DNA from 3 places in the Paenibacillus sp. J22P165 genome. Region 1 is predicted to be linked to each of the others. Evidence: a T-box and tRNA genes for the amino acid it is inferred to sense, from the RefSeq annotation. Region 1 holds a T-box; the other regions hold tRNA genes.
The links. A T-box is a leader RNA that pairs with one kind of tRNA and senses whether it is charged. The one in region 1 lies ahead of argS (arginine--tRNA ligase), so its partner is inferred to be a tRNA-Arg.
Positions count from the first base shown of each region.

Region 2: it has a tRNA-Arg gene. The T-box ahead of argS (arginine--tRNA ligase) is inferred to sense a tRNA for this amino acid. The anticodon was not compared.
Region 3: it has a tRNA-Arg gene. The T-box ahead of argS (arginine--tRNA ligase) is inferred to sense a tRNA for this amino acid. The anticodon was not compared.

Region 1 is NZ_JCAUAP010000008.1:500,838-503,112, reverse strand. It holds gene AC58QM_RS22335 (hypothetical protein) at 1-1,217, shown strand, start outside; T-box leader at 1,267-1,486, shown strand; gene argS (arginine--tRNA ligase) at 1,538-2,275, shown strand, end outside.
Region 2 is NZ_JCAUAP010000023.1:49,333-51,607, reverse strand. It holds gene AC58QM_RS33785 (MFS transporter) at 1-920, opposite strand, end outside; tRNA gene AC58QM_RS33780 (tRNA-Arg) at 1,025-1,098, opposite strand; gene AC58QM_RS33775 (DUF1648 domain-containing protein) at 1,262-1,759, shown strand; gene tadA (tRNA adenosine(34) deaminase TadA) at 1,768-2,226, opposite strand.
Region 3 is NZ_JCAUAP010000006.1:123,187-125,461, forward strand. It holds gene AC58QM_RS15730 (methyl-accepting chemotaxis protein) at 1-807, opposite strand, end outside; tRNA gene AC58QM_RS15735 (tRNA-Arg) at 1,008-1,081, opposite strand; gene AC58QM_RS15740 (hypothetical protein) at 1,243-2,154, shown strand; gene tig (trigger factor) at 2,265-2,275, shown strand, end outside.

The sequences.
Region 1 (2,275 bases):
CTCCAACAAGTAGCGATCAGGAGAAACAGAAGCTTGCACGTCATGCCAAACTGAGAAAGCGAATGATCGTTGTTGGCGCCGCATCCATTATTTTTATTGTTATCTTCGCCATGAGCTCGCCAGAGGTGAGAGCCCAAATTCACAAAGTTTTTCAGTTCTTACCTGGATTCGCCACCGTTCAAGATTCAGAGAAACAGCTTGTTCACTATGTTCTGCAGACTCCGATAGAAGCGCCAACACTTGTGGGTAATATCCAAATACGCGGGATATCCATTGGTGATCAGTACACTAACGTCACGCTAGTCAGCGCAGGTACACCTTCTATGCGTTCATTCACGCTGAGTAATGGAGAAGGAACGTCCTATTTGATTAAATATGGCAGTATTTCAAGTGCTGGGAATGAATGGATTGGCTCTTATTATTATGAAGGGTCAATCAAAGTGACCGACAATATGCGTCTAACTCTCGATAGTCAACTTCCTAGTATTCCGATTCAACTAGCAAAGGTGGAAGAGGTTGATCGAATTAATGATCTTGGCGTAACAGACACCCATCACGAGGTAAGTCTAACAGCGTTATTACGAACCACAGATCAAAACAATACCAAGATCACGTTACTTCCACAAGCTCCAGTGGGAATGCAGATTCATGCGTACGGTTTATCGCAATATGACTACGTGGATAAACCCGAACTAACGACGAATAAGGGAGAAGCAGTTGCGTATTATCGCGATCCTAATTTTCCGAATCCAAATGAACTGAGTTTCGAGCGTGATGGCGCGTCATTGACAAGCTATCATTTGAAAATCCCAGCGGTACTAGCAACGCTACAATCTCCAAAGCCAGAATCATTCACGGTTCCGATTCCCGCTCAAGGTGTCATTGACGTCAATAAATCCATCATGATTAGTGGATATCCTGTAGATATTACTAAAGTTGAAAGAGTACCAAGTAATGCATCGGCTTCTGAATTTGGAGGACTTAAGATCTATCTGGATATGAAGTATAATGCGCAAGCGGCTTCATCGCTTTTGTCCTTCACGTTGGATTATTTGAAAATAAAGAACACAAGTGGCTCTAATTGGCGAGTAAACGATCAAACACGTGTAATGGAATATGTAGTCGTAGACTTTCCTGTGAAAGATACAACATTTACGTTCTACATCAAAGAAGCGCATGTAATTATTCGCGGACCGTGGGAATTTCAGCTGCAATAGCCCTTGACAATCGATGAGATCCCTTGTAAGATATTGAAAAATTCATAATGAAATATTGATGAATGGGACAGTAATTCCTAACAGACAGTCACAGCGAGCCGGGTCAGTGTAAGCCGGTACGGATGTTACGAATGAAACGGACCCAGGAAATGGTTTGCTGAACGTTAGTAGGCGAATCCGGTCAGACGACCGTTACGAAATTGAGGGGTTAAACCATAGGTTTAACACTTAGAGTGGTACCGCGGGAATCTTCAGCTCTCGTCTCTTTTATAGAGACGGGGGCTTTTTATATTTTCAAAAAAATAGATAGGAGTGACATCATGTTAAATTATAAACTGCATGTGGCTGAGAAAATATCATCGTTACTAGACAGCTTCGAACCACAAGAGCTTGCTGCACTGATGGAGTACCCAACGAATCACGATAAAGGGGATCTCTGTTTACCCTGTTTCCGTCTGAGTAAAGTGCTTGGCAAGTCACCGAAAGATATTGCGGAACACTTGCAGGCTACCCTGCAAGATGAGGAAATCGACCAGGTAGAAGCAGTTAATGGGTATTTGAATATTTTCCTAAAAAAGCAGCGTTGGGCTGAATCCTTGATTCAACAAATACATCATGCTGGTCATCAATATGGGTCCCAGAATGTGGGAGAGGGTAAGACGATCGTGATCGATTACTCCTCCCCGAACATCGCAAAACCGTTTCATGTTGGCCATTTAAGATCCACCGTAATCGGAAATGCGCTATATCACATCCACGCTTTTCTTGGATATAGATGTGTGGGGATCAATCATTTAGGTGATTGGGGGACGCAGTTCGGGAAATTGATCGTTGCCTACCAGCAATGGGGAAGTAAAGAGGCCGTGAATCAAGGGGCTATTGATGAGCTGCTCCATCTGTATGTGAAATTCCATGAGGAAGCGGAGAAGGATCCTACGTTAGAAGATCAGGCACGTGCTTGGTTTACGAAAATGGAGCATGGTGATCAGGAAGCACTTACGTTATGGCAGTGGTTTATTGACATCAGCATGGCAGAATTTCAGAAGATTTATAAGCTG
Region 2 (2,275 bases), on a different contig from region 1:
CCTGCCAATGCTTGCGTGACCATGAGCAGCCATAGATGATGGGTGAACGGAACCGTAAAGGTGAATATCCCCATGAGCAGAAAGCCAACGACAACCATGCGCTTCTCTCCATAACGGATCGACCATCGTCGTCCTCCGAACAAGGAGGCTAGTGCAACGGGGACGTTAGCGAATAAGGATAGCAAGGAGAGCGAGAATTTGTCTGCTCCGAGCTGCATGGCATAGACTGGGGTGAAGCCGAAAACCGTAGCAAAAATCAATACCTGCGATAGAATAGCGAGCAAAGACACGAAAAGGAGCGTTCGATCTGTTGCCACGTCGCCTATTCCGCGCAGCGTAATTTTAGGCGCATCTTTCTCGACTTTTTCAATGAGAAAGAATGAGCCGATCATGCCAAGTAGGCCGAGCACTGCACCTAAGATAAATACCGATTCCCACCCCAGCTTGTCTGCTGCCCAGCCTGCACTTAGGATACCAAGCACCTGACCGAGTGAGTTGAAAAAGGAGATCGTGCCAATCGCCTTCGTTGATTCTTCATGCTTGTAATAGCTTGTGAATAGCACTGTAAAATCAACCCATGTCGCTGCGGCTGCTCCCGCGAGAGCGCGGAGGATTAAGATCCAAGTAAAATCGTGCGTGAACCACAGCCCTATTCCGGTAATGGCGGTGAAAAGAAGGCCGAAGGTAATGAACAGTCTTCTTTTATGAAAACGATCCGACATAATACCTACGGGTATGCGGAGCAGCATCTGCGAGATGCCATACATGCCTACAATCCAACCAGCTAACTGGTGGCTTCCCCCAAGGAACTCCACATAAGGCGCCATGATCGGAACGCTGGTGTACATTGACATCCAGAAGAGCATCGTAACGGCACAGAAGAGCGGGATCCGGTAGGATGAAATAGCGCGAGTTGTCATCGGAGTGAGGACTCCTTTCGATTATGAATCCAAAACAAAGAAGGGATTGCCAACCTAAGTTGAAATCCCTTTTTAAGTATGATTGCTTTGTGAGAAGAACGATACGCGCCCGATACGATTCGAACGTACGACCTACAGTTTAGGAAACTGTTGCTCTATCCTGCTGAGCTACGGGCGCATAGTATCGTCATTCTAACACGAGATGATTTCGGGGTGCAACCCATTTTAACCCATGTTCAAGCAGGAGGTTTCATTTAAGTAAGGAATGTACTGTAGTGAATAATGAATAGATATGTCATTTACTAGGATCCCTAATTAAAACAGCAGAAAGCAGGTGTTGTATGGAGCAACGTCCCGTGATTCAACTTGCCAGATCCAAAGCAGAAACAGTACTTGAAGGCATTTCTCTACTCATAATCGTAAGTATGATCGCATATGTCGCTTACGCGTGGCAGGATATGCCTGAGCGGATTCCGCTACATTTTAACGGAAAAGGCGAAGTTGATGGTTGGGGGAACAAAATAAGCTTAATTGTCTTACCCCTCATAGGCATAATCATCTACATTGGTTTGACCTTTCTTAGCAAGGTGCCGCACATATATAATTATCCAGCCCCAATTACACCTCAGAATGCCCTTGGTCAATACCAGAATGCGCGTTTATTTATGAACAGTTTAAAAGCGGTGATTGTGATTCTATTTGGTTTTATTGAATGGTCGGTTATCCAAAGTGCTAAGGCAGGCAACGCTGATCTCAACTGGTGGGCGTTTGGCTTCATTTTACTGCTACTGTTTGGCACGATCATCTTTTTCATCGTACGTTCGATACAATTAAAGTAAGGGAGGAATCAAGCTTTTCCCCGTAGTTTTCGAAAAAACTGCGTTAACATCGTTGAACATTCCTCTTGCAAAACGCCACTAACCACATCGACACGATGATTGAATCGGTCCTCCTGCAGTAAGTTCATCAACGTTCCAGCGCAGCCAGCCTTTGGATCCACTGTTCCATAAATCACTTGCGGTATTCGTGCTTGTACTATGGCACCTGCGCACATCGGACAAGGTTCCAGCGTCACATAAAGCTGGCAGTCGAGAAGGCGCCAGGCTTGCAGATGCTCGCTTGCCTGTTTAATGGCAATCATCTCTGCATGTGCGAGAGGATCTAGGGTTGTTTCGCGTAAATTATAGCCGCGGCCAATGATTTGACCTTGATGGACGACGACTGCGCCTATCGGTACTTCACGGATGGCTTCGGCTTTAAGCGCCTCACCAATCGCTTCTTGCATCCAGGGGATATGTTGATCCACAGGGGGACACCTCGCAATAATAGTTTATCCACATGTGCATAAAAATCCG
Region 3 (2,275 bases), on a different contig from region 1:
TGCTTTCTTTAATTGTTCAATCGAATTGGAGTTGACGGAAATTTGCTTTGTAGTATCCTCAATACTTTGAATCATCGATGATACCGATGTCGATATATTAATTAACTGATCGGATATTTCTTCGGCAGATTGTTTGCTAGAACTAGCCATTTTCCTAATTTCATTGGCAACCACCTCAAACCCTCGTCCAAGCTCGCCTGCACGAGCAGCTTCAAGTGCGGCATTCAGGCCCAATAGATGGGACTGAGAAGCGATTTCTTTGACAATCGTGGTTACAGACTGGATAGTCTTCACTTGCTTCTCAACTGTAGAAGACTCTCTGCTCATCTCTGACATATGCGTAACGATCACTTTGGAAGCTTCTAATACTTCCTCTGTGCTGGCGGTAATCTTCTCTACCATAGCTTTCAAATCGGCAGTACTCTGTTGTAGGACGGTTTCACGACTCGTAACATCAGTGGCGATCTTAATGATCGCATTCACGCGGCCTTCGTTATAGACCGGCATGTAAGTTGCTTCTAATGTAAGTTTTCGTCCACCATTTGCAATCCGGATAATTTTATCTTGAAAGGCCTTACCACTACGTAGGTCTTTCCAGAGATTATCATAGGCTGAACTGGAAGCAAATTCAGGCAAACAAAACTTGCTATGATGGAAGCCGATAATTTCTTCCACCGTATATCCCATAGCAGAAGTGAAGAGCGAATTTGCCCATGTTACATATCCGCTCGTGTCAAACGTAATCATAGCTAGATGGCTTTGTATAGAAGATAAAATTTCTAATTGGTGTTTCGTTGTGTCTTGCATTCGTTTCACTCCTCTAAGTATAGTAACTTAGCTAATTCTGAGTTGTTAACATGTACTAATAATATTTTACCCTAAAAAAGGAGAGGATTCGACAAAATTTGCGGCGGAATTACAACATATTCTAATCAGCCGATGTTAGGGATTCTAAAGTCTATAACAAAAAGGCCGCGCAATTGCGCGGCCTTTTTGTTTAAAATTGACGTCCCAGGAGGGATTCGAACCCCCGACCGCACGCTTAGAAGGCGTGTGCTCTATCCAGCTGAGCTACTGAGACCTATGACACTTCTTACCGCCTGGACATGATCCGTTTGGCGAAGCAAGAGTTAATATATCACAACGTATAATGCGAGTCAACTTCATTTTTAAATATTTTTGCAATCATTTGGATGATAGAGTAAACTGGCACAAGCGAGACCACGAACAGAGGTGATCCTAATGTCAGACCCATCTTTAGAGAATGTTATCCTTTTTCCTAAAACAGAGCAGTTCTATGAGGACGAGTTAACCAAGTTGTTAAGGTCCGAGCAATATAAAGAAGCACTTGATATGCTTACTTTTCTTCTGCAGTTTCCCAATGTTGATGCGAATAAGTCTGACCAATGGGAAGCCCTGCGGCACTGGCTGCTCACTATGTTTCCGGAAACGATGTTTTCAACATCAGAGACAGAGGATGAAGTTTCGGAGGCAGAATCCGACTTATTGCGGCAATATATCCACGACAAAGCAGCATCAGATGATGGCGCTTTTGTGAACAAGCTTCAAACTATGCTTCAAGAAGGAACGCTAGAGGAGCAAGTCAGTGCCTTGGAGCAGCTTGCTTTTATCGAGCAACCTGAAGTGAGTCATTTCGTAAGAAACTGGCTTTGCGAGAGACCGCGGCACCCGCACTTACAATTCAAGGCTCTTCAGACGCTTAAACAAATGGGGGAGCATGGGCTTATTGAGTTCCCCAAGAATGGTAAAACGGTTCTCGTGGAAATTGATGAAACACCGCTAACCGCGGAAGATTTTCCATTACGAATTCGTGATATGATTCGCAGAGTCGGGGACATTAGTGAAATAAGCCAACCTGACTTTGTTTACTTCGCAACGCAGACTTGGCAGGAGTTTCTTGCCTATGCATATGGCACCTCGATTTATACGGAGCTGCTAAGGGCAGAAGAAAGTGCGGTAGACGTATGGGCCTCAGCTCTGCATGCAATTTTGCAAGACAAATTGTTCGGTACCGTTGATCGAGAAGAGTTGTTAGAAACTTATGGCATCGTGGATGCAATGACCTTGCAATGGAAGCGGGCACACAATGTGTTAACGGCGTTTGTTAAGCAATTTAGCCCTGATCCTAGTTAAGAACAAAGCTTGCTTGAAATGAAAATGTTATATGGTATAATAGAATGGTTATAATGAGCTTAACGTGAAAAATATATGTCATGGTACATTTTTGGAGGGGAAGGCATAAAATGAAAGCAAG